DNA from 4 places in the Paenibacillus sp. FSL L8-0340 genome. Region 3 is predicted to be linked to each of the others. Evidence: riboswitches for the same ligand, from Rfam matches in the RefSeq annotation. Region 3 holds a riboswitch; each other region holds the start of a gene.

Region 1 (8,082 bases), 950 kb from region 3:
CAGCTGCTGGAGATTTCGTTCCTGCGCTACCGGGATACGGCGGATTGGCAGCCGCCGCTTGATTCCATCAGCAGGCAAAAATCCAATGCGCTACGCGCTGCCTACCGCTGGTTCGGGGAGGAGAGTCCTGATGAGGAACTTTTTGCCGGATTGTCACCAAAGGAGCTGGATGATGTACAGCTGCTCGGACGGCGGTGGCTGAAGGAATCACGAAGTGTGGAGCCGTTCGAACGCTTGCCGCTCGCTTTCTATCACAATAGTGACCGCGAGAGCGGCCCGCTGGATTATGATGCGCTGCTGGATCTGGTGAAGCGCAAAGCGGACGGCGACAAAGAAACGGTATACCGTTTCCTGGCCTGGTCACAGAACAACCGGCTGTTCACGGTGTCGAAGAAGAAGCTATACCCGGGCTACCGCCGGGCGATTCTAAAGTATTTCCTGAACAGCGACCGCGAAGCCTTCAAGAGCAGGGATTTCCGCAAAAGCTATGTCTCCGCTGCTGGGCCTGCTCTGCAAAATGTATATAACGAAGCCCGCTCCCAGCTGGCTTCGCCGCTGGCGCGGTGGGTTAGCCGCAGCCGATTTCAACTCCTGATCTCCGGCTCCATTCTGGGGATCGTACTGATTGGCGTTATTATCGCCATCAGCCTGCTGCGGCCGGACAGCCCGGACACGGCTCTGCCGGAGGGCAGCGCAGCACCGGACGGCGGCCACCCGCCTGCTGCCGTGTATCTTAGCGGCAGCGGAGAAGGCGCGGGCAGCAGACTGGTATTCACCTTTGCTGACGCTGAAGAATGCACCGCCTTTACTCCGGCGGAGATCAGTGTAGCAGCCTCCGGTGGGGATCCGGAGGTCTACAAGGTCACGGCGACGTCGAGCCGGTGTCTCGCTCCGTCGCCGGATGCGGGGGCCGCCGGCATGAACGGCGGCAGTGGAACGGCAACGCCGGATGCGTCAGCCGGAACGGAAGCCGGCGCGACCGGGAACGCGAACGCCGGAACGGAAGTCGACGCGACAGGGACCGCGAACACCGAAACAGAGGCCGGCGCGACAGGGACCGCGAACGCCGGAACAGAAGCCGGCGCGACCGGGAACGCGAACACCGAAACAGAGGCCGGCGCGACCGGGAACGCGAACGCCGGAACGGAAGCCGGCGCGACAGGGAACGCGAACGCCGGAACAGAAGCCGGCGCGTCCCCGGCTGTGTCATCCGCGCCTTCGCCGGGAGAGACCGGGGGAGCTTCGTACCAAGTCACTGTGGATCTGGAACCGGGGGCTAAGCTGGCCGAGGGCAACATGATCATCGCGGGCGATTATAAGCTGACTCTGCAGTCGGATCCAGCACTTACGGCAACCCCTACACCGAGTGCCCAGCCTACTGCAACTGCGACTGCAACTGCAACGCCTACGGATGATGGCGGAGCAGCAACCGAGGCTCCTGAGTAAAGTGATATAAACAGACAAAAATCCTGAACCGCATGTTTTGCCCGGAGAGAGCAGGGCAGATGCGTGTTCAGGATTTTTCTTCTTTCACAGAGCTCCGGCGTTGGTTATGACGGATCACCCTGTAAAGGGATTCTCTCCCTCTAATGTGGACTGTATATTGAAAATAAGTTGTATAAGACGATATACTACCGCTAAATTATCCGGTTGAGCCTTATGTGGCGTTTTACGAAATAATAGCGGGTGTAAATCCGCCTAATCCTTATTAATGAGGGAGTAGCCAAAACTTAGCGGGCATTTTTTCCGCTACTAATGATGAACTGCGTGCAGACAGGTTGGGATCAACGAAGAGTGTGTTTGATGCTTTCGAAAAGGGCTCAGCCGGCAACGGGCGGCATTGGAACAGCTTTTCTATAGACATACAAGGGAATAGTGGATATGATTATGAATATTAAAATTTGATAGTCTAGTGAAAAGGGTGCAGATTCTATCCAGTAGAATTTGCTTAAAAGGGAAGTCCGGTGCAAGTCCGGCGCGGTCCCGCCACTGTAAATGCGGAGCGACTCTTAAGGGTGCCACTGTCCTGTGAAGCAAGGACGGGAAGGCGGAGGGAAGCTGTGAAGCATAAGCCAGGAGACCTGCCTTTTTCTTGAACGTTTCTATTCTTCGTGGGGTAAGAATGCGGAACATTACAAATGGATGTGGTGGCGGAGCTTGAGCACCCCCGTGCTTCATTTGTATTCTTCCGAGGCCGCCCTTAGCAGGGGCGGTTTTTTTGAGGGATGAGGATGAAGTATAAGCCGGTGCTGTATGTTATCCTTCTCTCTCGCAGAAACGGCCCCGTCCTTTTGAAATGGACAGCATAGCCGTTTCTTCTTGTTGTCCGCTGCTTCACTATTTTATTCACGGAAAGAGGTTAACGATGAAGACTCTTCTCTCTGCCAAGTCCTTTATGCTTGGCCTGGCTTTATTGCTGGTTATTTCGATTCTGGGAACAGCGCTTGTTCCTTCAGGGCAAGTGTTTGCCGGGGCGGTCTCCGCTACCGCGTCCGGAGGAACGGAAAGTGTTACTGCTGCTGTGTATGCAGCAGACGAGTCTGGCGCAGAGCCGGCTGCGGCTGCATTAACAGCGAAGCAGCAGATTACCGTTGCCGGAGCGACCTATGCGGCTGCCGAGTATATGCTCAGCAGCGGCGTGACGTCAGAATGGCAGGCGGTTGGCCTCGCACAGGCGGGCTACAAAGTACCGGAAAGTTATGTCCGGCTGCTGGAGCAAAAGGTGCGGACAGCCAGCGGCAGCTTTGCCGCAGTCACGGATTATGCACGGATTGTGCTCGCGGTACAAGCCGTGGGGGCTGATCCGGCGAATTTTGCCGGAAACGGCTCTGAGCCGGGTTTTAATCTGGTTGAGCGTATCTATAACAGCGACAAAATGAGCGGCCAGACGCTGAACAATCCGGTCTATGCGCTGCTGGCACTGGATTCAGGCAATTATACTATTGGGGCGGATGCCAAATGGAGCAAAGCGGCGCTGCTCAGCGAGATCCTGTCCAAGCAAAATGCAGACGGCGGGTTCGCCTTGACTTCCGGGGCAAGCGAGCCGGATATGACGGCGATGGCTTTAACGGCCCTTGCTGCGCATAAGAGTGATCCGGCGGTTGCAACTGCCGGGCAAAAAGCAGTAGCCTGGCTGTCTGCTGCGCAGGACAGCAACGGTGGCTTTGGAGGCAGCAGCGAAAGCGCGGCACAGGTCATTATCGGCCTTGCCTCCTTCGGGGTAGACCCGGAAGGAGCAGAATTCACCAAGGGTGAAGCAGATCTGATAAGCAGACTGCTCAGCTTCAGTGTAGAGGGCGGCGGGTTTGCCCATAATCAGGGCGGAAATGTAAATGCTTTTGCTACAGAGCAGGGGCTGCAGGCGCTGGTGGCCTACACCCTGTACAGCGGGGGCGGAAACGGCAAGCTGTATGACTTCACTAAGCCTGCGGTTCCGAATCCGTTAGTGTATGTGCCCCTTGTAATTGAAGGGCCGCAGAACACGCTGGGAGAAGGGATGGCATATGCAGGCAATGTCCTCGAGGTGCTGGAGAAAGTGGCCGCCCAGAAGGGCCTTCCGGTTAAGAATGAATCGGGCAGCTATGTAACGGGAATCGGCAGTATCCAAGCCGGAATCTACGGCGGCTGGGATGGCTGGAAATATGCTGTGTCCCGGGACGGGGCATGGATTGATCCCGATGTAGGAATGAAGGATTTTAAACTTAAGGAAGCAGACCGGGTTCTCGTTTATTATGCGGGCAACGATACGCAGCTGGTGAATTCGCTGACGCTGTCCGCGTTGCAGCCGGGTGAGGAGGAGCCTTTCTCAGTCACGGTTACCCAGATAAAATGGGTATGGGACAATGCCACAAATATTTCGAGTCCTGTAACCTCAAGTGCATCTGGTGTGGAAGTGGCAATCGGAGACCGGAAGGCAACAACCGGTGAAGACGGCAAAGCGGTCTTTGCCGAAGGTGTTCCGGCAGGAGACTATACGCTAACCGTAACCGGTTATGTTGCGGACAATGCACCAACTATCGCTAAATATTCGCAAGCTGTAAAGGTAATCTCCAAGAATGTACCAGTTCATCTGTCGGTTGAAGGACCTGAGGGGCCGGTCGCTGAGGGAGCGCTGCAAGCATCCAACGCGCTGGCGGCATTGAAGAAACTTACGGCATCCGGAAATATTCCGCTGGAGATTACGGAGTCCTCCTACGGCAGCTATGTGTCGGGCATTAATGGGATTAAGAACGGAACCCATGACGGCTATTGGAACTTCCTGGTGTCGCGCGGCGGGAAATGGATCTACCCAAGCGAAGGCATGGGTGACTTCAAGCTGCAGGCACAGGACAAGGTGCTTGTCTATTTTGCCGGTGCCAACACGCAGGCAGTAAATTCCGTTACAGTATCTCCACCGCAGCCAAAACCGGGGGAAACGTTTAAAGTGACTGTTACCGGGGTGGAGTGGGTATGGAATAACACGACATTTGCTTCCGAACCGGTTGTTTCACCGGCAGCCGGAGTGAAGATAACCATTGGCGGTAAATCAGTCACTACGGACAGCCAAGGCGTTGCAGTTTTTGAAGGAGGCTTGTCCGGCAAAATATACACGCTGGCTGTAACCGGTTATGTTGCGGAAGCCACACCAAACATTGCCCGCTATACGGATTCGCTGAAGGTGGCTCCGGGCAATGTAACCTCCTATCTGTCCATTGAAGGGCCACGGGGTCCGGTAGCTGAAGGCGCGCTGGAAGCATATAACGCGTTTGATGCGCTACAGCAGCTGGCAGCTGCGAACAACATTCCTCTAAAGGTTACGGAATCTTCCTTCGGCATCTTTGTAGGGGGCATTAATGGAATCGAGAACGGAGCCTATAACAATCAGGGTTACTGGGCTTTTGCCGTATCGCGCGGCGGGGCGTGGATTTATCCGGATGTGGGCTTAAATGATTATATTCTGCAGACTTCCGACAAAGTGCTTGTCTACTATGCCGGAGAAAATACGCAGGTAGTAGATTCGGTACAGATTTCGCCTGCGCAGCCGAAGCAGGGTGAGGCATTCACCGCTACGGTCACGCAGAAGAAATGGGTCTGGAATAATGACACGTATACTTCTGATCCGGTGACTTCACCGGCTGCAGGAGTGCAGGTCACTGTTGGCGATAAAACCATCACTGCTAATGAGCAAGGGCTCGCAACCTTTGAGGGTGGCCTGCCTGCCAAAACATACACGCTGGCCGTGACCGGTTATGTCGAAGGCGGGACGCCTAAGATTGCCCGCTACACGCAGCCGTTGACTGTTACAGCTTCGGTAGAAGTGCCTGAGACGGCATCGGCCACGCTCACAGTCATTGGAGACACTACTAAGGGAACCATTCTGGCTGGTACCAAGATGACGCTGAACGAGGGAGAGACCGCATACAGCTTGCTAATCCGCCAGCTTGGAAGCAAGGTTGTCAGCGGCGGAAGCGGAGACAGTGTATACATTAAAGCAATTGATGGCTTAGCAGAAAGGGACCGCGGTGAGAAAAGCGGCTGGATGTACTCCGTAAACGGTGTCTACCCGGATTACAGCTCCGGAAGTTATAAGCTGAGCAGCGGCGACGCCGTAGCCTGGCGTTATACGCTTAATGGCGGAGATGATCTGAAGGGATCGGCTGGAGGTTCCTCCGGCACTGGAGGTGCAGCAGCAGGTACGGGCGGCAGTATGGTGAATGTGGGTATCACCCCGGATAATACCCTTCCGCTGAATCAAGTAGGACAGACGACAGCTGTTTCGAACCTGAGCACCAAAATGACCCCGGCAGCAGCGGCTGCCCTTAAGCAAAAGCTGGCGGCAAACGTGGCTGTCTTCGAGCAGGAGGTCACTTCGGGTGCGGCGGCAACCTTGCAGGACAGCGGCGGTGAAGTGAAGCTGCAGCTGCCAGCCGGTTCCGTGTCCGGCAATTTGAAGATCAGCGTACGCGAGACTACTTCAGAACGCGCTGAGCTGGTATCGGGACTCTATGATTTCAAACCGGATGGTACGAAATTTGTGAAGCCGGTGGATCTTTCGATTACAGTTCCGGTTACGGCGGTAAACCCTGCCAATCTGGCTTTGGCATGGCTTGACGAAAGCACCGGCCGCTGGATTCCGGTTCCCGCTGCGCTGGATGCGCAAAGTGGGGTGATCACCGGAAAGGTCAGTCACTTCACGTCCTTTGCCGTAGTGGACCGCAGTAAATGGGAGCCGCAGCCGCAGCAGTTGAAGAGCGATATTGCAGCTACTGCCAAGGCAATTCAGGCAGCCGAAGAGATCAGCGATTGGCAGGCGATTGGACTCGCCCGTTCCGGCCACACAGTACCGGCTGCTTATTTGAACGGAGTGAAGGAGCAGCTTGCCGCGAATAAAGGGGAGTTCCGCAAGGTTACGGATTATGAACGTTTGGCGCTGGCTGTTGCCGCTGCCGGCGGTGATCCGCAGAGTATTGGCGGGTATAATCTGATTGAGCAAATTTATAACAATGACCATATGGTAAGCCAGGGCAGCAACGGCCTCATTTTTGCCCTGATTGCGCTGGACAGCGGTTCTTATGCTGTACCTGCGAATGCGCAGTGGACTAAGGAACGGCTGATCAAGTCCATCCTGGAACTGCAAAGCAAAGACGGCGGATTCCCGCTGACAGCTGGCAGTACCGATGATGTGGACATTACCGCTATGGCAGTTACTGCACTCTCATCCCATAATGACCAGGCGGAAGTAAAAGCGGCTGCGGATAAAGCGATCGCCTGGCTGTCGCAGCAGCAGCTTGAAGGCGGCGGCTTCAAGCTCTCGGGAGCAGAAAACAGTGAGAGCACCTCACAGGTCATCATTGCCCTGAGTGCTGCCGGAGTTGGTCCTAATGACTCCAGATTTATTAAAGCTAAGGGCGGACTTCTCAGCCACCTGGCTTCATTCAGACAAAGCACTGGCGGCTATGCTCATTCGGCTGGCCAGCCCGGGAACAGCCTGGCTACCGAACAGGCATTACTGGCACTGGCTGCGTACGACCTGTTCCTGGCCGGAGAGGCGAAGCTGTTCAGCATCTCGCCAGCCGCTTCCGGCAGTGTGTCCTTTGCCGATGAGAGTAAAATTTCATCCTGGGCGCTGGACTCCGTTCACAAAGCCTATGAGCAAAAGCTGATGGAAGGAGTCAGCGGATCTAGCCTGATTTTTGCACCGAAGCAGAATATTACCCGTGCCGAATTCGCTGCGCTGCTGCTGAGACTGACAGATCAGACACCTGCTGCAGCTTCGGCTGCACCAGTATTCAGCGACGTAAAGGCCGGCACATGGTATTATGGAGCTGTGCTTAAAGCGAAAGAGCTCGGATGGGTAGGTGGAGTTACGGATACAACCTTTAATCCGAATGGCTGGATTACCCGCGAGGATATGGCTGTGATGATTTCCAGAGCGTTCAAGCTGGAGAACGGTTCTGCGGCTACGGCGCAGACTGCGAAGTTCACAGACGAGCGCCGGATCAGCAGCTATGCGCTGTCAGCGGTCCATGCGGTAACGGAGTCCGGTTATATGACCGGCTTCAGTGGAGGATTTGACCCATCAAGTGCCGTAACCAGAGAAATGGCGGCGGTCGTAGCCGTAAGATTGCCTTAAGTGTAATCCATCTTTAAGAAGGCGATTGAGCAGAGTAACAGGCTCATCGGACTGAAGCTTCAAAAGAAAACATAGAGTATAGGAACGGAACGGGGGAGCAGCAGGACAGCCTCCGTTCCTTTCCCTTTTTTCGGAGGTGTGAAAATTAATGTCCAAGCAATCCAAACGATGGTTGTTTTATCCCTTGCTTCTTCTCTTGGCGGTGGTGCTACTGACCGGCTGTTCTTCCGGTGAGCGGCAGTCTGCCGGTTCTGATCTGAACAGTGTAGCAGATACCACCGCTACACAAAGCTCAGCCCCTGATAACGCCGCGTCTCCGCAAACCGGAGACGCAGCAAACACGGCCCCGCCGTCAGAACCGGCGGGCGCTGCCGCTTCGCCTTCCGCGGAGGCGTCGGCGGCTCTTGAAGGAGCGGCGGCACCTGCGCCGCCTGACCCCGCTTCCGGCACGGTGACGAGTCCCGTGCCTG
Region 2 (8,082 bases), 1.5 Mb from region 3:
AATTCGGTTTCCATCCAGGCTTTTTCCCCAGACGCCGCTTTATCCAGAGACGGATTCCTTTTGGTGCCATCACTGCATTGTTTTTACTCCCGTTTTTTATTTAATGATAGGAGGGAGGCAATTCCCCCTCCCTTCTCCTATGCCATTACCTCAAAATAACGTTGTCGTGTAACCGATATCCCCCGCGTGCAATCTCTACATATTGTGGTCCCCTCTGGAATCCGTTTACACATTCATCCTGACCGGCTAGCTGTCTCTAAATGATTGCCTCCCTGCGGACGAACTCTTTGAATTAGCTGCATACCATATCTCAAAAACTATGGGAGGCTTGATGTATGACACGTTTACTCGATGCTCGGACTTCTCAAAACGCTAGCATTGCCGGCAGCATGAATGGCGCAGGATTGACAGCAAACCAAAATGTATTAATTGGCCAGATTGGATTAACCACTGCCGGATCTCAGGGCCCTATTAGGGTACAGTTCAATGGCGTCGCAACTTTTTTTGTGTTTTCAGGAGGATTTATCACTTTAAACCTGTTTGTGGTTAGGGGGAGTGCAGCTACTGATCCCATAGTTGCTTCAAACCGGCTTCAGTTAAATCCAGGGGCAACAACACCTACTAACTTGTTCCCGCTTTACTTAATAGGCTCTGACTACAATCCCGCTCCAGCAGCTGAGATCATCTATTCCTTATTTGTGAACAGCACTGTAAACGTTAACCGTGTCGGACCTGAAAGTTTTAATGGGTGTGCTTATTCAGACTAGCGCTTATATAGCAAAAGAGCCTGCATGTTAATGTTTAACTATGTATGACTAGCCATAAAATTATTAAATGATGACAACAACTATCAAGGAGGTTTTGAAACTTTTTTATGACCACGGTTCTGTCTGTACGGATATTGATTGGATTAATTTCAACAAGCATTGGGTTTCTTCAACGCGTTCACCAACCTTTTCGATGAATGACGGCAAAGAGAAATGGTCTTTTGCCCGACTGAGCAAACGGGGCAAACCGGATCGTGTTAAAGCAATCAAGGAGGTCATAAAGTTCAAAAATACGGATCTGCGATCCATGGAGAACTATTTATCTGACAGCGCCTAACAGCAGCTCGTGGAGTGAAACCGGCTATGTAATGCGTTAAAATTAGCAGCGGTCCCGTAAAGCAACTTTAACCTAATCCCCTTTAATCAGCAACTGGGGCTGTCTCAGTTGCTGAACTCTCGTATGTCCAAACCACGCTATGTGAGTAACACAATTTGGGTTAAGATAGGAGTTTACCAAACCGTAACGGTTGTCAGCAGGTCATATTTCCCGTTTTTTCGTAGGCAGAGGGGATGTTTCGGTCAAATAAGCCCCATAAAACCATTAAAAAAACCGTTAGTGTAGCAATGTTCCAAGGTGTTTACTTCAAGTCTTACAATTCGCTCAAGTTATCTTGAGTAAGTTCTAGCTCCTTACCATTTTGATTAACAATATAAATTTTCTCAGGTGGACTTTCTAGGCTTTTCCCCTTAATTAACAGTTGGTGTCCTCCTTCGATTTTGTACTTTCTTATATATATTCCTGATCCGATATCCTCAAAGGAATACTTGTCAAAATCCCCCCAATTCAATGATACGCCTTTTTCAGCTAAGCTTTTTAATTCATCATACGAAATGTACTCCTTTGGCCCTTCTTCTTTGTTGCTTTGGCATGCTGAACAAATAATTAAAATGAATAATAATGTCATTGAGAACTTAAAGCATTTTGCTAGTGTCATTAGAACTTCTCCTTTTTTACCATTATTTTACTGGTAATATTTAGAAGATAATCATATCATAAAAAGGTAAAACAAGCATCTTTTAATCCCGATCCGGAAAAGTGGTTGGAATGGTTTAACAGCTTGCCTGAAGAAGTGCAATTAGAAGTCAATTATAGACCTGCAGGATTTGATTCCACATTAAATAAAGCAGTTTTACCAAACAATGATATACCAATCAATGAAACGCAATATAGTCAAAATTCATCTGAACCAAAAGAGGATTCCAAAAAGTCCGTAGGATTGCAGTTACTTGAAACAATGGTAACTGGTGGATACGAACATCCTTATGATACTAGTGTTTGGGCACCATTAACAGATAAGGCCAATTGCTATGCTTATATGTTAAACATATCTACTTATTCTGGGCACAAACTTCAACCAGGTGAAAAGGCTGGGAATATTTTCTCAAGCTTAACAACTACAAGCATAATTAATGCTGCACAAGCTGATATGCCTTACCTGAGTAAATCTATTCGTAGTTCTAGTTATAGTGAAGTTCCAGGTTATCGGGAGTACAAAGTAGCATTAGTAATTGCTCCTAATTATGATTATCACTGGTATAGACAAGATGCTGACGGCGGCTGGTCACACAAAAGAGGCTTAACTGCAATTGATTTTAGAGATGCAAGCGGAATTTCAATTCGCAACCCGCAAACAGCTAATCGCAATTATGGTAATGGTCTGAATTATTCTACATTTAGCGGATTGTATATTATTAAATATTAACAAAAATTATAAAAGCCATCATGCACATCCCCTCTCCCTAGGATACCGGGCTTCTAAATTTCCATGTGAAATTTTAGGTGTATTCATTCCAATTGAGCGAAGCTAAATTACACTTGTTTCTAGGTGTAGCGGTTGGTAAATGCCTTCGCCAGTTTGAGTACAGTGGGGTAAAATAATTTTTTCAAGGAGTTTAGTAATGTAGAATTGATATGCCATGAGAAACCGCCCTTTTAATAGAGCGGTTTTTTGTTAATTCGCAAATTTATTTATCACACAGCGATTGTTGGCTTTTTTTATGCCGAGAAGGAGTTTTTTATGAAATTGACTCAAAACAAAACTTTATATCTTTATATTATGTACGCTCCTTGAATTCATTCTGTTATCGGTGCTGCCACCCGTGCCCAAAATCTTCTTATCCTACACAATATGCAGAGTACGTAGTCTACATTTAAGTAATAAACAATTATCTGCCTGGCAATTGAGGTCAGCGCGACTCAGAAACCCCCCTTTACTCGGGTAAAAATAAGAAGAATGGTAGAAAAATCAAAAAAAAGCGCAGCCCCCCCGAAATTCCAAGAAGCCGCGCCGCGTATGTTTTTTTAGGATGCTGGTGAAGGGAATTGAACCCCCGGCCTACGCATTACGAGTGCGTTGCTCTACCCCTGAGCTACACCAGCTTAAAGCATTTTTTCTGTCAAACAAAAAATATTATACAACTTTCAGCCAAAAACGCAACCTTTTTTCACAACATCCGGGCTTCAATTCTCCTGCAGCTTGCGTTCAACGGATTGCAGCTTACTGCGGCTTGTAGACGGCTTGTCGCGGCGGTCATCAATCTTCAGCGACGTGGATACCCGCTGTGCCCCGGCAGCGAAAGGCGACTCATGCAGCGCTTCTACGGCAGCGAGAATCCGCGGGATCGGTCCTTCGATAATCGTCCCCATAGATGTAAGCTCATAAGTGATCCCTTCCACTCCCCTGAGCACACGCTGCATATCGGCCACATAACAGCTCAGGCTCGTGCTGCCTGTGCCGATTGGAATTACGGTTACTTCGCCAATTGCCATTCTGAATCCCTCCTTAATATGCTGTAAAAAAAACCCTTTATTGGAAATTTCCTCGCGCGACCTTATTACGGACTATAAACCTAAAGTTCCTGATATATGTCTACGGCCTGTTCTTATTGTAGCAACTCCGCCGCACACCCACAAACCGCTAACCCCCACCATTCGTAACCCTTCGTCCCCCATATTTCTTCATTAGGCATTCCAGTGTCACGCTCACAATATTTATGGACTCTTTGTGGCATCTTTTAAGACAATTTATGACTTTATCCAGACACTTTTTGCACCCAACTTGTGGATTACCTGTGGACTAACTGTGGATCATTTGTGAGTAAAACCGCAGAACCCGCTCCCCGCGCGGAGTTTCAAAAAATGGTTTACAAACACAACATATTGGGTTATTTTTATCTAACGACAACAAAATATAGTGGAAACAGGTGTTTCGCTCTTTCAAGCGAGCTGAAGCTTAATAGGGAAACGCGGTGCAAATCCGCTGTGGTCCCGCCACTGTAACCGGATGCCTGCAGGCTTTCTGAAGCCCGTCAAGCAGCGTCTACCGGCAATAGCCACTGAGGGGCCTCAAAGCTCTCGGGAAGGCGCCGGAGGATTCACCGGAAGCCAGGAGACCTGCCTGTTTCGCCGACACCATCATTCATGCCTGCGAGGACCAGGTGAGGTGTCCGCAATGCGGCCTGCACAAGCAGACATAGCCTTCCCGTGTTTTAAGGAGCCAAGGCTGCCGATACCTGAGGGCTATAAACCATTATCGCCCTCAGGTATCGGCTTCTGCGGAATATATAAGAACAGGACAGAGATTACCCCTGTCCCCTGCTTGTATGTTCATCAAGACAACCGGCAAATATCCTTGTAAGGATATTTCGTACGCATTCGGGCATTTTCCGCCTCTTCGGCGGGAGATGCTTTTTTACTGCTATCAGGAAGTATATACTTCGTTCTTACTATACCGAGGGGAGAGAGCTAGACAATGACGCTGCTGGAGAAACGGTACAACGGTGGACAAGCTGCACAGGAAGTTCTTTTGGAGGAAGTTATTCATTTGGGACGGGATATTATCGACAGCCGGGATTTGGATCTGCTGCGCGAGAATGCCAATTTGAACGGAGAAAGCTTCTCCGGCAAAATGAGCAAATTCGGCAGTGAATATTCCAAGTGGTATGCCCGCAACTTCACGATGCCGCCACAGCTCGTGCAGGCCATTCAGGATAATGTCGTGTACGTCCACGATCTGGATCAATACGCCATCGGAACGACCAACTGCATCTTTATCCCGTTTGAGCGCCTTCTCCGCGAAGGCTTCAATACCGGCAACGGCAGTGTCCGTCCTCCGAACTCGATTATGACCGCAATGTCGCTGGTGGCGATTATTTTCCAATCCCAGCAAAATGCCCAATACGGCGGCGTATCCGCCAATAAACTGGATTATGATCTTGCCCCGTACGTGACCAAATCCTTCGCCAAGCTGTTCCGCAAGGGACTGGAGTACTTTGAAGAAGGACAAGCCGGTGATCACCTCGGCGAAATCTCGATGAGCCGCAGCGATCTGGCGGAGCAGTATCCTCGCGCCTTCCGCTTTGCGCAGAAAGAGACCGAAAGCGAAACACTGCAGGCAGCAGAGAGTATGATACATAATCTCAATACGATGTCCAGCCGTTCCGGCGGACAGATTCCTTTTACCAGCATCAACTATGGCACCTGTATCTCCCCCGAAGGCCAGCTTGTGATCAGCTCCCTGCTGACCGCCACCATGAACGGCCTCGGCAGCGGAGAAACACCGGTGTTTCCGATCCAAATCTTCAAATGCAAGCAGGGCGTCAACCAGCAGCAGGGCGATCCGAACTATGAGCTGTTCCTCAAAGCAGCCGAATGTTCCGCACGCAGACTGTATCCGAACTTTGCCAATCTGGATGCTCCGCTCAACATGCAGTACTATGATCCGGCTGACCCGGACACTGAATTTGCTACGATGGGCTGCCGCACCCGGGTACTGGGCGACCGTTTCGGACGTAATCACTGCTCCGGCAAAGGCAATCTGTCCTTCAACACCCTGAATCTGGTCCGTCTGGGCCTCGCTCACGGCACTGTAACAGGCCGCCGTCTTGCTCCCGACGAGGAAGGCTTCTACGACGACCTGAATCATTATATGGATATTGCACTGGAAGGCCTGCTGCACCGTTTCCGGATTCAAGCGGCCCAGAAAGCCAAAGCCTCCGATTTCATGATGCGCGAAGGTGTCTGGGAAGGCGGCGAACAGCTTGCTCCCGAGGACAGCGTAGGCGAGCTGCTGAAGCACGGCAGTCTGTCGCTCGGCTTCATCGGTATGGCGGAGTGCATGAAGGCCATGTACGGCAAACATCATGGCGAGGACATGGAAGTCCATGCCAAAGCGCTCGCCGTTGTCCGCCATATGCGCGAGTACTGCGACCGCAAGAGCGAAGAGCTCAATCTTAACATCACGCTGTTTGCAACACCTGCCGAAGGCTTGTCCGGCAAATTCACCAAGGTGGACCACAAGGTGCTTGGCTCTATTCCCGGCGTAACCGACCGCGAATATTATACGAACTCCTTCCACATTCCAGTGTATTACGAGCTCAGTGCGGCCAAGAAGATTAGCCTTGAGGCCCCTTTCCATGAGTACTGCAACGCCGGAGCCATTTCCTATGTGGAACTGAACGGCAATGCCCGCAGCAACCCGGCGGCTTTTGTCAAAATCATCCGCTACGCGCTGGAGCAGGAAATCAGTTATTTCAGCATTAACCACCCGATTGACCGCTGCTCCGGCTGCGGCTATGAAGGGGTTATCGGCACGAACTGCCCTTCCTGCGGCGCGCATGAGCATGACACCCATATCCGCCGCCTGCGCCGGGTAACCGGATATTTGACCGGCGATTACCAGACCCGCTTCAACGCCGCCAAGCAGGCCGAAGTAAGAGACCGCCTCAAGCATCTATGAATATTTGCGGCTACTACCCGGAATCAATTAATGAGGGAGAGGGCATGCGGGCCGTCCTCTTCCTCAGCGGCTGCCGCCACCGCTGCCCGGGCTGCTTCAATCCGAAAACGTGGAATTTCAATTTTGGTGAAGTGTTCACCCTGGAGCGGCAGCGTGAGATTATTGCCGAAATTGCCGCTAATCCGCTGCTGGACGGCCTGACGCTGGCCGGCGGGGACCCTTTTTTCTCGGCAGAAGAGGCTGCGGGCTTCATTCATGAGCTTCGCGCTGTGCTGCCGGATTTCTCAATTTGGATTTATACCGGTTATACGTATGAAGAGCTGACGGCTTCTCCGGGCTCGCCGGAATGGAATCTGCTGGCCTTGTGCCATGTAGTGATTGACGGACGATTTGTAGAAGAGCTTAAAGATACTACCCTTCCCTACCGGGGAAGCAGCAACCAGCGGATTATCGACATTCCGGCCAGCCTTGCCGGCAAGGAAGTCATCCATTGGCAGCCTGCTGTACTTTAGCTTTTTGGAAATATAAATTTCATGGTATACTTTAAGCTTCTGTTTTCCGCAGACCCGGATTCCAGCACGCGATACGATCTATCGCCTGCTTCGAAGGCAGCTTTGAAATGTCGGCTTAGCCGCCATTTCCTGGCCGCTTTCTGCGCTATAATATATCAATTTTTAATATTGAAAATTAAACCCAAATACGAAAGGATGAATCCCCTATGCCAGAACTCGTAGTGAAACCCGACAACCGCCAATTGGCTTTTGATGAAATCCGCCTCTCCGTTTACGCCGACCGTATCCTGAACGGCCTTGAGCAATTAAGCAAAGAAACCTTGCTGCGCGGGGTGCAGTCCAAGCTTCGCCGGAGCGAGGTCAGCGGAGAGGAAATCAGCAGCGCCTTCACCATGAGCGCCCTTGAGCTCGTAACCAAAGAAGAACCGGATTGGAAGTTTGCTGCTGCCCGCTCGCTTTTGACGACCCTATACAAAAAAGCCGCGGTTAACCGCCGCTATAAAGCCTACCCGGATGAGCCATACGGCGAGCTGTACCCGCTGATTTCCGATCTGGTGAAGAAAGGCATCTACCGTGAAGAGCTTCTGACCCACTACACCAAAGAACAGATTGCCGAGCTTGGCGGCTGCATTGATCATACACGCGACCTGCTGTTCGATTACATCGGCTTGCTTACATTGTCAGACCGTTACCTGGCCCATGACTTTGACGGGCGTGTGATGGAGCTTCCGCAGGAGCGTTATATGATTATCGCCATGTTCCTCATGCACACAGAGCCGGAAGAGAAACGTCTGGATCTGGTTAAAGAAGCCTACTGGGCGATGAGCAACATTTACATGACGGCTGCAACGCCAACGATGTCCAACGCTGGTAAAAAGGTTGCCGGACAGCTCTCCAGCTGCTTCATCGACACCGTAGACGACTCGCTCGAAGGTATCTTCGACTCCAACACCGACGTAGCCCGGCTGAGCAAAATGGGCGGCGGCATCGGCGTCTACCTCGGCA
Region 3 (8,082 bases):
TACATTCTCACCGGCGATCACGATATGCTGCAACTGGTCAACGATACCGTCAAAGTCGTCATTATGAAAAAAGGCCGCTCGAACTATAAAGTTTACGATCCGGCGGAATTGCTGGAGGAAAAGGGCCTCACCCCTGCCCAAGTGATCGATCTGAAGGGCTTCATGGGCGATACCAGCGATAACTACCCCGGTGTAAAAGGCATTGGCGAGAAAACGGCGCTGAAGCTGCTGACCGAATACGGTACGGTGGAAGGGGTAATCGAAAATCTTCACTTGCTTCCCAAAGGCGTGCGTGCCAAAATTGAGGCCGATCTTGATATGCTTCACCTGTCCCGTGAGCTGGCAGAAATCCGCTGTGATGTTCCGGTAGTCTGCACGCTGGCTGAATGCCTGTGGGGGCTGCAGCGCGAGACGGCAGCCCGCAAGTTCCAAGAGCTGGAATTCGGCAGCCTGATGCATCTGATCGGCAGTGTGCAGGATGAGCGGGGTATTGTGCAGATCGAGCTTGGCGATCTGGGCTGACCTTCGCCAGCCGCTGATACAGGTTGAATATTTTTTTGCAAAAGCACTCTTGAATCTATATAGGTTCCAGAGTGCTTTTTTTGCGAAGGGGTGGAGCATGCCATATATAAAGATTGACGAAGGGGTTTAGCAGTGTTTATAATATTAATATAATCATTAAGTAGTTAATATATATATTAATTATTGAGAGGTGGATTATTAAAATGGCTCAGCGTGCAGTATTAAATGCGGATATCCGCAAGGGAACAATCAACCGGAATATTTATGGACATTTCTCCGAGCATTTGGGACGTTGTATTTATGAAGGTATCTGGGTAGGCGAGGATTCGCCGATCCCGAACACGAACGGCATCCGTAACGATGTTGTGGAAGCGCTTAAAGAAATCAAGATTCCGGTACTCCGCTGGCCGGGCGGCTGCTTCGCCGATGAATATCACTGGAAAGACGGCATCGGTCCGCGCGAAGGCCGCAAACGGATGATCAACACGCATTGGGGCGGCACGGTGGAGAACAACCATTTTGGCACCCATGAATTTATGGAGTTATGCGCCATGCTGGATTGTGAGCCTTATATCAACGGCAACGTCGGCAGTGGCACGGTCCAGGAAATGTCGGAGTGGGTGGAGTATTTGACGTTCAACGGGGTTTCGCCAATGGCGGAGCTGCGTCAGGAGAACGGCCGGCAGGAGCCGTGGGCAGTAAAATATTTTGGCGTGGGCAATGAGAACTGGGGCTGCGGCGGAAATATGCGTCCTGAATATTATGCCGATCTGTACCGCCGGTATCAGACCTATGTGCGCAATTATGGAGACAATAAGATCCATCGCATTGCCTGCGGTCCGAACGTCGATGATTATCACTGGATGGAGGTACTGATGCGTGAAGCCACCCGCTATATGGATTCCATCACACTTCATTATTACACCATTCCGGGTCCTGCCTGGGAACAGAAGGGGGCAGCTACCGGATTTGAAACCGGCGAATGGTTCTCTACGCTGGAGAAGGCACTACGCATGGATGAGCTGGTAACCCGTCATAGCGTGATTATGGACAAATATGATCCGGAGAAACGTGTGGGCCTCATTGTCGATGAATGGGGAACCTGGTATGATGTTGAGCCTGGAACCAATCCCGGCTTCCTCTATCAGCAGAACACCATCCGTGATGCGCTGGTTGCCGGTGTGACCCTCGACATTTTCCATAAGCACAGCGGCCGCGTTCGTATGGCGAATATTGCCCAGACGATCAACGTGCTGCAGGCTGTAATTCTTACGGAAGGCGAGAAAATGCTGCTGACTCCTACGTACCACGTATTCAACATGTACAAGGTGCATCAGGATGCGGAGCTGCTTGATCTTTCGCTGGAGAGTGGCACCTATAGCTTTGAAGGCCGCGAGATTCCGGAAGTCTCGGCCTCAGCTTCCATTACGGCGGAGGGTGTAATTCATGTCAGCCTGTGCAACCTGAATCATGCTGCAGCAGCATCGCTTCCGCTGGAGCTGCGCGGGCTTGCCGGGGAAGAGGTTGAAATTACAGGAACGACGCTGGCCGGAACAGCAATTGATGCCCACAATACATTTAGCCAGCCGGAGGCAGTGACGCCACAGCCGTTTACCGGCTTTAAGCTGGAAGGCGACAAGCTAAACGTTGAGCTGCCTCCGATGTCGGTGACCGTGCTGGAAATTACCCCGAAGGCTTAAGGAGCATACGATATGAGTACTTTATCGACCTGCAAGGGCTGCCGGGAAGAGTACAAGGTGACGGATGCCCAGATTGCCCGGATTCTGGCTTCATCAATGTTCACCCCGGACAACACTGCTCCAGATGAAGTATACAGGCAGCGGGTTGCCCTTTGCTCAGCCTGCCCGAAGCTCCAGGATGGCGTAACATGCACGGCCTGCGGTTGTATCATTCCGGTCGTGGCCAAGTTGAAGGAGCGTGGCTGTCCGTTGCCGGGCGGCGGTTTGTGGAGTCCGGTCACGGAGTAGCGTTCCGCCAAGCCGTTAGAGAACCTTTGTCACAGAGGAAGCGTCCATTGGCTGTGATACCGGAAAGAAGCCCATGGATTCCCAGGCATACTGAAATTTTAAACGCCCTCATCACTCGTGGATGCAATACCGCGAGGGATGGGGGCGTTTATGTGAGAAGAGAAGAATATATGTGCGGACTTTACAGTGAAGGCTTCGCTTGATTAGGAAACTGTTCCATTCCCATTGTCAGTCCTTGCTGCTGTATCCGTTTTATCCGCGTCAGCACTATTGAATCCATCGGTATAGAACAGCTCTACGACCAAATCCTCGTTGTAATTGCCGAAGCCTTTGCCGAATAAGGTGAGCCCGCCGATATGTTCGGCATCCTCTTCCACCGAGAGCCTGAAGGTCCACTGCTTGTTGCGGATTGCTACCTGTTCCAGCGTAATGTCGGAGAGTTTTAAGCCGTCCATATAGGTTCCTTTTGGAGTAATGCGCAGCTGCTTGAGCAGGCCGTATTGATTGGTGTACGCGGGCCACCAGGCAGGGGTATATTTCCCCGGGCTGTCTCCGTAATCGCCTGGGCTAGTCCAATACCCTAGCTTCTGGCCATTCAGCGTGAATGCAATATCCGAAGGCCAGTTATTATTGGTTGACGGTGCTTCGGAGGCTATCTCCATCGTAATGATGAGCTCCTCCGGCTGTTGGCTGGATAACAGGAAGTTGGGTATTTTGTATTCGACATACCCTTTGCCAAACCAGAGAATTCCGGCATTCATCCGCTCCATATCCCAGAAATAACGCGGATCGTCGAAGCTGCCGATGATATGCTCGGTAGTGGCCAGCCCGCAGGTGGGCTCTATCTCAAAGTCGGAATAATGTCCGACCGGTATTTCTTTCCTGTGACCCTTGCGCTCTGCTTTGGCCTGGAGTGGGAAGATAATCTCCACCCCTTCAGCGGCAAGAGAACAAATCTTCTGCAGTCCGCTTCGTCCGGGGGCCATATGGGTGCGGATCAGTCCGGCCGTTTCCAGCTTGCGCACATGCATTGTCATAATGGCACTGCTCAGCTTGACCGCTCCCGCCAATTCCTTTACGTTCATGGGCTGAACAGCGAGCAGCTGCAGCATTCGCAGACGTACAGCGCTTGAGAGCGCCTCGTACACCGGCAGGGAATCTTCGGTAAGATCAAGTTTCATTTTCTGGGTACGCCTCCGGATTCAAGTTATATAGTTAATGATTATATTACTTAAATGAATTTCTTACAACCCGTAGGGTCCACCGGATGGTGTGCTGGAGAACTTTGCCGCTCCACTTTTATCACAGACACCCCCCGGCGAAGTCCACTATAATGTACAGGATAAATTAGCGATAAGACAAGGTGCCCTTGTAACTACAAGGGGTAACAGGGAATCGGGTGCAAATCCCGAGCGGTCCCGCCACTGTAAGGAAGAGCTGAACTTCAGCATGTCACTCGGCAAACAGCCGGGGAAGACGAAGGAAGGCGTTATGATCCCGAGCCAGGAGACCTACCTTGTTTGCGCGCACCACGACTCTACGCGGATAGGAGCGGTGTACGAATTGGTTAAAGAGATGAAGGCATGCATTTTTGGAGACGGTGGATGTTGAAGATTTGGTGCAGAGCAAGTGCCAGCTTCAGCTACCCCAAATTACAATTCTGCGAATTCTTCGCTGTTGCAGCGGGACCACCATCTCTTACATATCTGATGACGTACATAGCACTCCCACCCCCCGGGGCGGGAGTTTTTGATTTGATGCGGCACAAAATGACGAATCCATGGAGGGAAAAGCATGAACAAACGCAAGTTTTGGAGTTTTGCTGCACTCATTGCCGGATTTACCGTTTATTTTTTGCTGAATGAGCCGGGCACGGCCAACGCGATGCATATTATGGAGGGTTTTCTGCCGGTAGGCTGGGCCGTATTCTGGTGGGGGGCATTTCTGCCGTTTTTTGCCCTTGGAGTCCTTAAGCTGAAGAAAATGACCAAGGACAACCCGGAGCTGAAGCTGCTGCTTGGGCTGGCGGGTGCATTTACCTTTGTATTGTCAGCACTCAAAATGCCTTCCGTAACCGGAAGCAGCTCCCATCCTACAGGAACGGGACTTGGTACTGTAATGCTGGGGCCGCTGCCGATGAGCGTAATCGGGTCTGTTGTGCTGCTGTTTCAGGCGCTGCTGCTGGCACACGGGGGGATAACGACACTTGGAGCGAATGCATTTTCGATGGCGGTGGCCGGTCCTTTTGCCGGGTATGCGGTCTATAAGCTGCTGATGAAGGTGAATGGACGTGAAAAGCTGGCTGTCTTTATGGCGGCGGCAGTGGCCGATCTCATGACGTATGTGGTGACCTCGGTTCAGCTTGCAGTGGCTTTTCCGGCAGCAGACGGAGGTGTGCTGGCTTCTCTGATTAAGTTCGGCGGTATTTTTGCCGTGACGCAGATTCCGCTCGCCATCAGCGAGGGGCTGCTGACCGTGCTGCTCTGGAACTGGCTGAAATCCTACAGTCCGAATGAGCTGTCGCTGCTGAAACGGCAAACCAAGGGAGGAAGTCTGTGATGAGCAATAAGTGGAAAAATGGGTTGATGCTACTGGCGGTGATTTTGCTGGTGGTGCTGCCTCTGCTGCTGGTGAACGGGGAATTCGGCGGGGCTGACGATGCCGCAGAGGGTGTAATTACAGAGATTGATCCCGGTTATGAGCCCTGGTTCAAACCGCTGACGGAGCTGCCCGGCGAAATGGAAAGCATGCTGTTCGCGCTGCAGGCGGCGATCGGGGCCGGAGTGATTGGCTATTCCATCGGCCTGCTGAAAGGCAGACAGGACCGGCGCAAGCTTAATGATCAGAAGAATTGATGCGTTATCCTATAGCAATGCGCTGAGGCAGCTGCCCGCGATGTGGAAAAGCCTGTTCGCAGCGTTCATGTTCATCCTTTCCTATGCGCTTCATCCGGCCTTGCAGCTTGTGGTTGCCGGCTGGATGAGTGTGTGGTGCGTCCTGTACGCCAAAATCCCGCTGCGTGCCTACGGCCTGCTGTTTGGTACGGCACTTTTGTTCTTTTGTCTGAGCCTGCCGGCCCTGTTGCTTGAAATTGGCCTTCCAACTGCCGGTGAGACGGTAATGTCCTTGCAGCTCCCGGCTTCGACTCTTTCGCTATACATTACGGCGGAGGGGCTGCACCGGGCAGGGTTGCTGCTGGCGCGTGTGTTGGCCTGCCTGACCTGCTGCTTTTTTATCATATTTACAACACCGTTCGGAGAATTGCTGCAGGTACTCCGCAGGCTGCGCATGCCGCAGATCGTACTGGAGCTCATGCTGATTATGTACCGTTTTCTGTTCCTGCTGAGCGATACAGCACATGGAATGATGCTGGCGCGGCGGCTGCGCGGCGGCAGAAGAGGACGGGTGGCCAAACTGCGGGAAGTTGCGGGAATGGCGGGCTCGCTGTTTGCCAATACGATGCACCGCTACTATGGGCTGTCGCAGGGGCTAATAACCCGGGGGTACATGGGTGAGATTATTTTGCCGCCTTACGTGTCACGCCCGGTGCCGCGCAGATTCGCGGTTCAGGCCTGCGTTGGTATTTCCCTGTTGCTGCTCGCTCAGTTATGGATCTTGCGGAGCAGGTGATTACCTGATGCAGGAATCAGCCAACGGCAGGAGTAGAAGTGGAGACTGAACAAGAGTAAGGAGATTGCAATGAATAACGAATATAGCCTGGTCTTTGAGGGGGTCGCCTACAGTTATCCGGACACGGCGGAACCTGCGCTGCGGGAGCTGACTGTCTCCATCCCCAAAGGACGAAAAACAGCAGTGCTCGGCCACAACGGCTCCGGCAAATCAACCTTGTTTCTGCATGCGGTTGGCGTACTGCGTCCGCAGAAAGGCAGGGTGCTGCAGGGCGGCACCCCATTGGCCTATTCCAAAAAAGAGCTGGCCGCCCTGCGCCGCCGCGTGGGCCTCGTCTTTCAGGACCCCGAGCAACAGCTGATTCTTAGTACGCCTATCGAGGATATCTCTTTCGGGCTGCGGGGGACAGGCATGGATGAGGCCGCTATTCAGAAGCGCTGCCTGGAAGTGCTGGAGCAGCTGAATCTGCTGGCTCTGCAAGATAAGCCGGTTCATCAGCTCAGTCTGGGCCAAAAAAAGCGCACGGCGCTCGCAGGGGTTATGGCGATGGAGCCGGAGCTGATTTTGCTGGATGAGCCGACCTCCTATCTGGACCCGCTCTCCGAGAGACAGCTGCTTGCGGGACTTGAAAGCATTTCTGCCAAGGGCACCACGGTGGTCATGGCGACGCATGATATGAATCTAGCCTACCGCTGGGCGGACTGGATCATTGTGCTGGATAAAGGAATCTGCCGGGCAGCCGGATCGCCGGAGGATATTCTTGCAGACGGGGAAGACCTGCGGGCGCTCGGTCTTGACCTGCCGCTGCTCGCTGATTTATGGCATAGCCTGCCCGGCCGTTTGACTGCCGGGCAGGCTGCTCCCCGGAATGCAGAAGAGTTCAAAGCCATTTTGAAGCGGGAAATTAAATAGAATGATTACGACTATGACAGATGTGAATGTACCTGATTTGGCAGAAGCATCTGCTAGATATAGAGTCTTGTAGCAAGCAGCAGGGGAAGCATGAAATCAGGTTATTTTGTGGACGGGGGAAAAAGGATGGAAAAACAAGGAAAGCTGCTGATTATCGGCATTGGCCCCGGTGCCCTGGAGCATATTACAGGCCGCGCACTGGCTGCGCTTGAGGAAAGTGAAGCTGTTATCGGCTATAACACCTATGTAGAGCTGATCAAGCCGCTGCTGAAGCATCAGGAAATTGTCGGCACCGGTATGACGGAAGAGGTTAGCCGCGCCCAGGAAGCGGTGCGCAGGGCGGAAGCGGGACAGAGCATTGCGGTCATTTCCAGTGGGGATGCAGGTGTGTACGGGATGGCAGGACTGGTGTACGAGGTGCTGATCGAACGGGGCTGGAAGCGTGCGGGCGGTGTGGAAGTGGAGGTGATTCCCGGAATATCAGCGATCCAGTCCTGCTCCTCACTGCTGGGAGCGCCGATTATGCATGATGCCTGCACGATCAGCCTGAGCGATCATCTAACGCCGTGGGAGAGCATCGCGGCGCGTGTCGATGCGGCGGGTGCGGCGGATTTTGTAATTGCCTTCTATAATCCGCGTAGCGGCAAACGGAAGCGGCAGATTGAGGAAGCCCGCAGCATTTTGCTTCGCTACCGCGATCCGTCCACGCCGGTTGGCATTGTCAAAAGTGCCTACCGTGACCGCCAGCAGACGGTTGTAACTACGCTGCAGGATATGCTGGAGCATGAGATCGGCATGCTCTCCACAGTTGTGGTCGGCAACTCCGCGACTACCGTCTATGAAGGTCTGATGGTGACGCCGCGCGGCTATGAGCGCAAGTACAGTCTTGGCGCCGAGACGCAGGCGCTGAAGCCGCATGAGCGGCTGCGGACAGCTGCAGAGCCGTGGTCGCTGGCTGCGGCAGCGGTTGCCGCAGAGGCCGCAGCAGAGGCCGCAGCAGAGGTGAATAACGCTGCTGGCCCTATGGGCA
Region 4 (8,082 bases), 3.2 Mb from region 3:
GCTCCAGCAGCTCCTGCACTCTGGTGTCAGGGAACGATTGGGCCAAAACCTCGTTAACAGTCACCCGGGCCCGGTCCAGCTTGTCTTGCCCTATGGCAGTAAGCGAGGTATAGATGCTTCTGCGGTCAGCATCACAGGTCTTTCTTTGGAGCGCGTCGCAGCCTTTGGCTTCAAAACGGCTGACCAGTCTGGAGACGGCGCTCTGGCTTAACCCGACCATCGACTCCAATTGCTGCAGCTTCAGCTTCTTCTCCGGGGCTTCGGAGAGAAACAGCAGCAGATAGAATTCTTTTAGAGACAATTTGTAGTTCTCCTGAAGTTTGGTTTCTAACTCATTTGCTACATTCATTTGTATATGGGTCAATGACAACCAGCTGGTTATCAGTTCATTGGCAAGAGTATCCTTCATCACATATCACAATTCCTCTCCCGGCTATATACCGACTCATGAAATTAAATATTCAACTATTATAGCATCATACGCCCGTGGTTTGATAGATACAGAGGAATCGGCTGCGCAGCGTACCGGAATTCTGTCAACGCTATTCTGCTTACAATAATGTAAGGTGACTGTAAGTTTCAGAAATAGCAGCTGTAGTTTACAGTTTGTATAATGAAATCAATCCAAAACGATCAGGTAACGAAGGAGCGGAAGCACTTGCCCATATTAGACGTCCATAATTTATCCAAAATATATGAGGGCAAGGTATCAATTCATGCGCTGAACCATATTCGTTTTGCCGTGGAGAAGGGTGAGTTTGTAGGTATTATGGGACCTTCAGGCAGCGGAAAAACAACACTGCTCAACGTGATCGCCACGATCGACGAGCCTACCTCAGGTGAGGTGATGATCAACGGCGGAAATCCGAATGCGCTCGGGCGCAAGGACAAAGCGCTCTTCCGGCGGAAGGAACTGGGTTTCGTCTTTCAGCATTTCAATCTGCTTGATACGCTTACCGTAGAAGAAAATATCGTGCTGCCGCTGACGCTCACCGGGGTGCCGCTTCCGGAAATGGAACACAGGCTGCAAGAGGTGGCTGAGCGGCTGGCCATCGGTCCGCTTCTTCATAAACGGACGTATGAAATCTCCGGCGGGCAGATGCAGCGGGTGGCGATTGCCCGGGCAATGATTCACCGGCCGGCGCTGATTCTGGCCGATGAGCCAACGGGTAGCCTGGACTCCAAAACAGCGGCCGAAGTGATGAGCCTGCTGGCAGAAGTCAATGAAGCGGAAGGGTCCACGGTGCTGATGGTCACCCATGACGCAGTGGCGGCGAGCTTTTGCCACCGGGTCATCTTTATCAAGGACGGACGGTTCTACAGCGAGATGTACCGGGGCAGCAGCAGGCAGGCTTTCTTCCAGAATATCATCGACATGCTGTCGCTGCTGGGAGGAGCAAGCCATGACCTTTCGGCAGTTCGCTTATAGAAATGTAACGCGGAATAAGCGTAAATACGCTGCTTATTTTGTCAGCAGCGCATTTTCCGTAATGATCTTTTTTCTCTGTGCACTGTTTATATTTCATCCGGTGATTTCGGGCGATATGATCCTGGATACGGCGGCTGACACCATGATGGTGGCTGAGGGAATTATTTTTGTATTTTGTTCCCTGTTTGTGCTGGTGTCCGTAGGATCTTTTCTGCAGTCCCGCAAGCTGGAATTCGGCATCCTGCTGATGCACGGCATGACGAAGCGGCAGCTGAACCTGATGGTTTTTTTGGAGAATATGATGATCGGCAGCTCCGCCATCCTCACCGGCACTTTGCTCGGTCTGCTGCTGGGCAAGCTGTTCCTGATGATTGGAGCGGGGTTCCTGGGCATTGGCCCGCTGGAATTTTATCTTTCCTGGCACGCACCGGTACTGACGATTTGCAGCTTTGCTCTGCTGTTCATGCTGATCTCGTTAAGTACCTTTGCCTTTATCGGGAATGAGTCGGCGAGAGGTTTGTTTCAGGGCGGTCGCAAAGGAGACAAGGAGCCGCGGGTGTCTGCCTTACTGGCGTTCGCTTCGGCCCTGCTGCTGCTTGGAGGCTATATTCTGGCCGCTACCACGACCGCAGCATCGGTGGAGAGAGTGATGTTTCCGGTGGTGGCGATTACGGTCGCCGGCACTTACTTATTCTATACACAGCTTAGTCTATATGTGGTTAGGATAATGAGGAAAGTCCGGCGGTTTTATTGGCATAAGACAAACATTATTACACTCTCGGGCTTAACCTACCGCTGGAAAGACAACGGGCGGATGTTTTTTATGGTGACGATTGTTTCGGCGGTATCCTTCACCTCTGTCGGGGTATTTGCTTCTATTCATACACTCTCCAAAGAGCTGAAGCTGGACTATCCGGCAGCGGTCGGTTATGTGGCCAAGGGCAATGAGGCCGGGGCCGCTGCGGAAGAGGATTTAAACGGGATAAAAGCGGAACTGGAGCGGTTGAATCTTCCCTATCGCTCGCTGGAGATCCAAATCAAATATGCGGAAGTACAGTCTCAGACCGGTCCTGACCGTACAGAGCGTCTGCCGCTGATGGCTTACAGTGATTACAAACAGGCGCTCCAACAAGCCGGATTTACCTCCCGTGAGCAGCCGCTCCAGGGGAATGAAGGTCTGGTCATGATCGGTTCCCAGCGTGACCGCAGCCTGACCTCTGAACGGGTTCATGCCCTTTATAAGCTGAAGCAGGGAGTAGATATTCAGGAGATCGGATATACGGAGCATGTGCCGATTGCTGAATATCTGCTGCCGGAGCTGGATGGGAGGGATGGCGGTGATTTCAGCGGAGTAGTCGTTAGTGACAGCTTGTTCGCCACCATTAATCCCGTGCAAAGAGATTTGTATACCGGGTTCTATGTGGACCCATTCCAACAGACGGTTGGCATTGCTTCAAGACTTGCGGACAAAGGCAAAGTGTCCTACGAGAGCAAATCCCCTTATGCCGTTGTGGTCAGCGGCACGCTGTTCGAAATTCAGCGGACGTTATACAGTACGATGCTGTTCGCTTCGCTTTTAGTCGGCACCGTTTTTTTTATCGCCGCAGGCAGCTTCTTGTACTTCCGGTTGTACATGGATCTTGACCATGACCGGCTGCAGTATTCCACCTTGTCCAGAATGGGCCTGACCGACCAGGAACTGGACCGGACTGTGACCCTGCAATTGTCACTGATGTTCTTTGTTCCGGTGGGGCTGGCCATCCTGCACAGCTTGTTCGCCTTTATTGCGCTGCAGCGGCTGTTCTATCTGTCCATCGCTGCCGAAACGGGAGCGGTGCTTATCGGCTACCTGGCTGCGCAGGGGTTATACTTCTTCCTTATCCGCAGCCGTTATTTGCGCAATCTCAAAAAAAATCTCATCTGAACGCGGAGGAGCACGAAATGAAAACATGGATTACCGATTTTATGGAACAGTTCGGCTATCTGGGCATTTTTCTGATGCTGGCCCTGGAAAATATTTTTCCGCCTATCCCCTCGGAGGTAATCCTTCCGTTCGGCGGTTTCATGACAACCACTTCCGGGATGACCATCCCCGGCGTGCTGATCGCCTCAACGGCCGGCTCGCTGCTGGGAGCACTTGTGCTGTACTGGATCGGCCGGATGCTGGACGTGAACAGACTAGAACGGATTGTGGACCGCTGGGGCGGACTACTCCGGATCAGCGGAAAGGATATCCGCAAAGCGGATGCCTGGTTCGACAAATACGGCTACTGGACGGTATTGTTCTGCCGCATGATTCCGCTGGTACGGAGTCTGATCTCCATTCCTGCAGGAATGTCGGGGATGAAATTCGGGTTATTCATGCTGTTTACGACGATCGGGACGCTGGGCTGGAATGTGCTGCTTATTCTGCTGGGTGCTGCGCTGGGAGAATCCTGGGAGGATATTGGCGTGTACATGGAAGCTTACTCAAGTGTCGTCTACGTATTGATTGCTGTGGGAGTTGTTGTGGGTGGTGTGCTCTATTTCCGCAAACGCCAGTCCGGTAGAAAACCGGTAGATACCACAGATTAATTAAATTCACAGGTTTCGCAGAACTATTTAAAGCCTCTCATAGGGGAGGTCAACAAAAAGGAGGGGATCAATATGGAGCTGTTAACAATTATTAAAGCCATCATTCTGGGCATTGTAGAAGGATTAACTGAATTTGCTCCGGTATCCTCGACCGGTCATATGGTAATCGTGGATGATATGTGGCTGAAATCCCAGGAATTTCTCGGAAAATATGCGGCGAACACGTTCAAAGTAGTCATCCAGCTGGGTTCGATCCTGGCGGTAGTTATCATTTTCCGCAACCGGTTTATCGACCTGCTGGGTCTCAAGCGGTTCAGCCGCAAGGAGCTGACGGCGGTGCCGGAAGGACAACCTCCGGTGGAGACGGAAGGCCGGCTGAAGCTGGCGCAGGTCATTGTGGGACTTATTCCGGCAGGAATTCTCGGATTTCTGTTCGAGGATTACATCGACGAGCATTTATTCTCGACATCGACGGTCCTGATCGGACTAGTCATTGGGGCAATATTCATGATTTTTGCCGACCGGTTCGCCCCCAAAAAAATCAAGACAGAGAGTGTTGACCAAATTACATATAGACAGGCGCTATCGGTAGGTTTGATCCAATGCTTGTCGCTCTGGCCCGGCTTTTCACGCTCCGGATCGACCATCTCAGGTGGAGTGCTGCTGGGTATGAGCCACCGTGCGGCTGCCGATTTCACCTTTATTATGGCAGTGCCGATTATGGCGGGTGCGAGTCTGATTTCACTGGTCAAGAACTGGCAGTATTTCACGATGGATGCCCTGCCGTTTTTTATTGCCGGGTTCATTAGTGCATTCCTGTTCGCGCTGCTCTCTATGAAGTTTTTCCTGAAGCTGATCAACCGGATCAAGCTCATGCCGTTTGCGATTTACCGTCTCGTTCTTGCCGGGGTAGTCTACCTCGTCTGGTTCTAAAAGACAGGCTGAAACAGCCCGTTGATTGCTATCATTTATCGAAAAGAAACCGGGTGTGCCTCCTTGTCAAGGACGGTGCAGCCGGTTCTTTATGCTGTATACCAAACGTTCTGCTGAAGCTGCTTCTTGAAGAGAGGCTGTGAGGGAATGTGTGGCAGAATCGCAGCAAAATGAGCCTGCACGGCGCCAGCTATAGGGAATGTGTATAACGGGAATACCCGTAAATCTGTTGCGGATAAGGTATCGGATTCAGTATGATGGCATCAGATTACGGGATGAATACAATTTGCAAATATCGGAGACAGGCGCCAGCCGGAGCATCAGAAAGGCCCGGAGGCTTAATAGGGAAATTCGGTCAAGCCGATGCGGTCCCGCCACTGTAACGGAAGAGTTCATAGCAGCCCATGTCACTGGCCATCTCTACTTCGCCGGGAAGACTTGCTGATGGATGCCGACGCCGCTAGCCAGGAGACCTGCCTGTCTCAACAGCACTGCAGTACCTACGGAAGATAGGGAGGTGTTAAGACGTTACCCATTGGCAGCCCATGGGCGTCTTTCCCTGCGGCCTGGTTAGGGGAAGACGCTCTTTATTATTGATACCGACTGAAATCATTACCTAAAAGCCTAAGGCAATTATTATAAACAAGGGAGTGACTGTAATGACAAACAACATCAAGACGAGCAGCCTCGGTTATCCGAGAATCGGAAAGAACCGGGAGTGGAAAAAGACGCTGGAGGCTTACTGGAGCGGCAAAATCAGTGAAGAAACCTTGCGCGCGGAAATGGCCGGTATTCAGCTTCAGCACCTCAAGACACAGCAGCAGGCCGGGATCGCACTGATTCCTGTCAATGATTTTACCTTTTATGACCATGTGCTGGATACCGCTGCTATGTTTGGCATTGTTCCTCCGCGTTATGCCTACGACGGCGGAGACATTCCGCTCGATCTGTACTTCGCCATGGCGCGCGGCAATTCGGCTGCCCCTGCCTGCGAGATGACTAAATGGTTCAATACGAATTACCATTATATCGTGCCGGAAATCGGCGGGCAGACTCCCCGCCTGATTGAGAACAAACCGCTCGCTGCCTACCGTTTCGCCAAAGAGCAGGCGGGTATTGAAGGCAAGCCGGTTATAGTCGGACTCTATACCTTCCTGAAGCTCTCCAAGGGATTCGCTGCAGATCAAATTGTAGAGGTTGCTGCCCGTTTCCTGCCGGTGTATGTGCAGCTGCTGCAGGAGCTGCAGCAGGAAGGCGTGGCTTGGGTACAGATCGACGAACCGGCTATCGTAACCGGCTTAACCGCGGAAGAAGTTGAACTGCTGGGAACGATCTACAGAGAGATCGCTGCAGCAGTGCCCGGACTTCATGTCTTGCTGCAGACTTACTTTGAAGCTGCAGAGCCGCTGGAAGCACTGCTGGAGTTGCCTGTGCAGGGCATCGGATTGGACTTCGTCCATGACGGCGGGGTCAATCTGGCGTCGATCCGGCGCCTGGGCTGGCCGGAGGACAAATGGCTGGGAGCGGGCATTATCGACGGGCGCAATATTTGGCGCTCCGATCTGGATGCCAAGCTTGAGCTGGTCCGCGCGCTGAAGTCCCATGTGCCGGACGAACGGCTTATCCTCCAGCCATCCTCCAGTCTGCTGCATGTGCCGGTAACCGTTCAAGGCGAGGATAAGTTAAAGCCTGCGGTACGGCAGGCGCTGGCCTTCGCCGACGAGAAGCTGGCGGAGCTGAGTCTGATTGCAGCAGCGGCGGGAGAGGATGGGCAGGTCTATGCCGCAGCGCTCGCCGAGAGCCGCGAGGCGCTGAATGTGTTCCGCGCCCTGCCGGAACGCGGGCGGCAGGATGTGGCTGAGCAGGTGCGCAGCCTGGATAAGCTGCCGGACAGCCGCAGCTTGCCCTTCGCGGAACGCGTAAAGGTGCAGCAGCAGAAGTGGCAGCTCCCGCTGCTGCCGACAACGACGATCGGCAGCTTCCCGCAGACGCCTGAAGTGCGCCAGGCCCGGCTCAAATGGCGCAAGGGCGTCTGGAACCAGGAGCGCTATGACGGATTTATCCGCCAGCAAATTGCAGATGCGATTACTTTTCAAGAGGAGCTCGGGCTGGATGTGCTCGTGCACGGTGAATTTGAGCGGACGGATATGGTTGAATTCTTCGGCGAGAAGCTGGCAGGGTACCTCTTTACTAAAGGGGGCTGGGTCCAATCCTACGGTTCGCGTTGTGTGAAGCCGCCGGTCATTTATGCCGATGTTGCGTTTACCGGTCCTATGACCGTGAAGGAAAGTCTGTATGCCCAGTCGCTCACCAGTCTTCCGGTAAAAGGGATGCTGACCGGTCCGGTGACTATTCTGAACTGGTCGTTTGTCCGTGATGATCTTAGCCGTGAAGAGGTAGCCAACCAAATCGCCCTTGCCCTGCGGTATGAGGTGCAGGCGCTTGAGGAAGCGGGAATCGAGATGATTCAGGTGGATGAACCGGCTATCCGTGAAGGCCTGCCGTTAAAGGCTGAAGATCATGAGCATTATTTGAACTGGGCGGTAAGATCTTTCCGTATCGCTACCAACCACGTGAAGGCGACAACGCAGATCCATACGCATATGTGCTACAGTGAGTTCAATGACATGATCGGATCTATTTCGGCGATGGATGCTGATGTCATCTCCATCGAGACCTCGCGCAGCCATGGGGAGCTGATCGTCAGCTTTGAAGAGCAGGAGTATGACAAGGGAATTGGTCTTGGTGTGTATGATATTCATAGTCCGCGTGTACCGAAGGTAGAGGAAATGGCACAGGCCATTGAGCGGGCGTTACGTGTGCTTGATGCCGGACAGTTCTGGATTAATCCGGACTGCGGCCTGAAGACACGGGGCTGGGAAGAAACCGGAGCGGCGCTGCGCAACATGGTGCAGGCTGCCGTGATTGTCAGAGAGAAGAGCGGGGCGGTCAGCCGCTGATTCGTCCATTATACCGGGCGCCCATTTTCCCAGTGTTCTGTAGGGGCTGAATATCCCTAGGAAGTCCAGCTAGGGTCGTTATATATACTGTAAAAACCAATCCGGGGTATACCACCCTGGATTGGTTTTTTGTGGCGATCTTTTTTAGCATAAACACTTGATAATAATTCTCATTCTTGATAGAAT

What was found. A riboswitch is a leader RNA that binds a small molecule or an ion and turns the genes downstream of it on or off. The one in region 3 is predicted to bind cobalamin.
Region 1: it holds a riboswitch for cobalamin, as region 3 does, so the genes downstream of both, NST07_RS04865 (DUF4430 domain-containing protein) here and NST07_RS09050 (energy-coupling factor ABC transporter permease) in region 3, are expected to answer to the same signal.
Region 2: it holds a riboswitch for cobalamin, as region 3 does, so the genes downstream of both, NST07_RS02360 (anaerobic ribonucleoside triphosphate reductase) here and NST07_RS09050 (energy-coupling factor ABC transporter permease) in region 3, are expected to answer to the same signal.
Region 4: it holds a riboswitch for cobalamin, as region 3 does, so the genes downstream of both, metE (5-methyltetrahydropteroyltriglutamate--homocysteine S-methyltransferase) here and NST07_RS09050 (energy-coupling factor ABC transporter permease) in region 3, are expected to answer to the same signal.

The regions. Positions count from the first base shown of each region.
Region 1 is NZ_CP151967.1:1,063,464-1,071,545, forward strand. It holds gene NST07_RS04860 (glycosyltransferase) at 1-1,446, shown strand, start outside; cobalamin riboswitch at 1,903-2,104, shown strand; gene NST07_RS04865 (DUF4430 domain-containing protein) at 2,366-7,612, shown strand; gene NST07_RS04870 (DUF4430 domain-containing protein) at 7,761-8,082, shown strand, end outside.
Region 2 is NZ_CP151967.1:515,529-523,610, reverse strand. It holds gene NST07_RS02395 (phosphatidylinositol kinase) at 1-104, shown strand, start outside; gene NST07_RS02390 (hypothetical protein) at 336-767, shown strand; gene NST07_RS02385 (hypothetical protein) at 862-1,104, shown strand; gene NST07_RS02380 (hypothetical protein) at 1,418-1,762, opposite strand; gene NST07_RS02375 (hypothetical protein) at 1,886-2,530, shown strand; tRNA gene NST07_RS02370 (tRNA-Thr) at 3,136-3,207, opposite strand; gene NST07_RS02365 (MTH1187 family thiamine-binding protein) at 3,289-3,597, opposite strand; cobalamin riboswitch at 4,013-4,244, shown strand; gene NST07_RS02360 (anaerobic ribonucleoside triphosphate reductase) at 4,580-6,565, shown strand; gene nrdG (anaerobic ribonucleoside-triphosphate reductase activating protein) at 6,562-7,077, shown strand; gene NST07_RS02350 (ribonucleoside-diphosphate reductase subunit alpha) at 7,284-8,082, shown strand, end outside.
Region 3 is NZ_CP151967.1:2,009,738-2,017,819, forward strand. It holds gene NST07_RS09030 (5'-3' exonuclease H3TH domain-containing protein) at 1-522, shown strand, start outside; gene NST07_RS09035 (alpha-N-arabinofuranosidase) at 726-2,222, shown strand; gene NST07_RS09040 (DUF6171 family protein) at 2,235-2,510, shown strand; gene NST07_RS09045 (ArsR family transcriptional regulator) at 2,714-3,691, opposite strand; cobalamin riboswitch at 3,855-4,044, shown strand; gene NST07_RS09050 (energy-coupling factor ABC transporter permease) at 4,305-5,069, shown strand; gene NST07_RS09055 (energy-coupling factor ABC transporter substrate-binding protein) at 5,069-5,365, shown strand; gene cbiQ (cobalt ECF transporter T component CbiQ) at 5,349-6,140, shown strand; gene NST07_RS09065 (ABC transporter ATP-binding protein) at 6,210-7,052, shown strand; gene cobJ (precorrin-3B C(17)-methyltransferase) at 7,179-8,082, shown strand, end outside.
Region 4 is NZ_CP151967.1:5,230,175-5,238,256, reverse strand. It holds gene NST07_RS23965 (MarR family transcriptional regulator) at 1-349, opposite strand, end outside; gene NST07_RS23960 (ABC transporter ATP-binding protein) at 659-1,429, shown strand; gene NST07_RS23955 (FtsX-like permease family protein) at 1,404-3,353, shown strand; gene NST07_RS23950 (DedA family protein) at 3,371-4,003, shown strand; gene NST07_RS23945 (undecaprenyl-diphosphate phosphatase) at 4,076-4,936, shown strand; cobalamin riboswitch at 5,223-5,432, shown strand; gene metE (5-methyltetrahydropteroyltriglutamate--homocysteine S-methyltransferase) at 5,596-7,896, shown strand.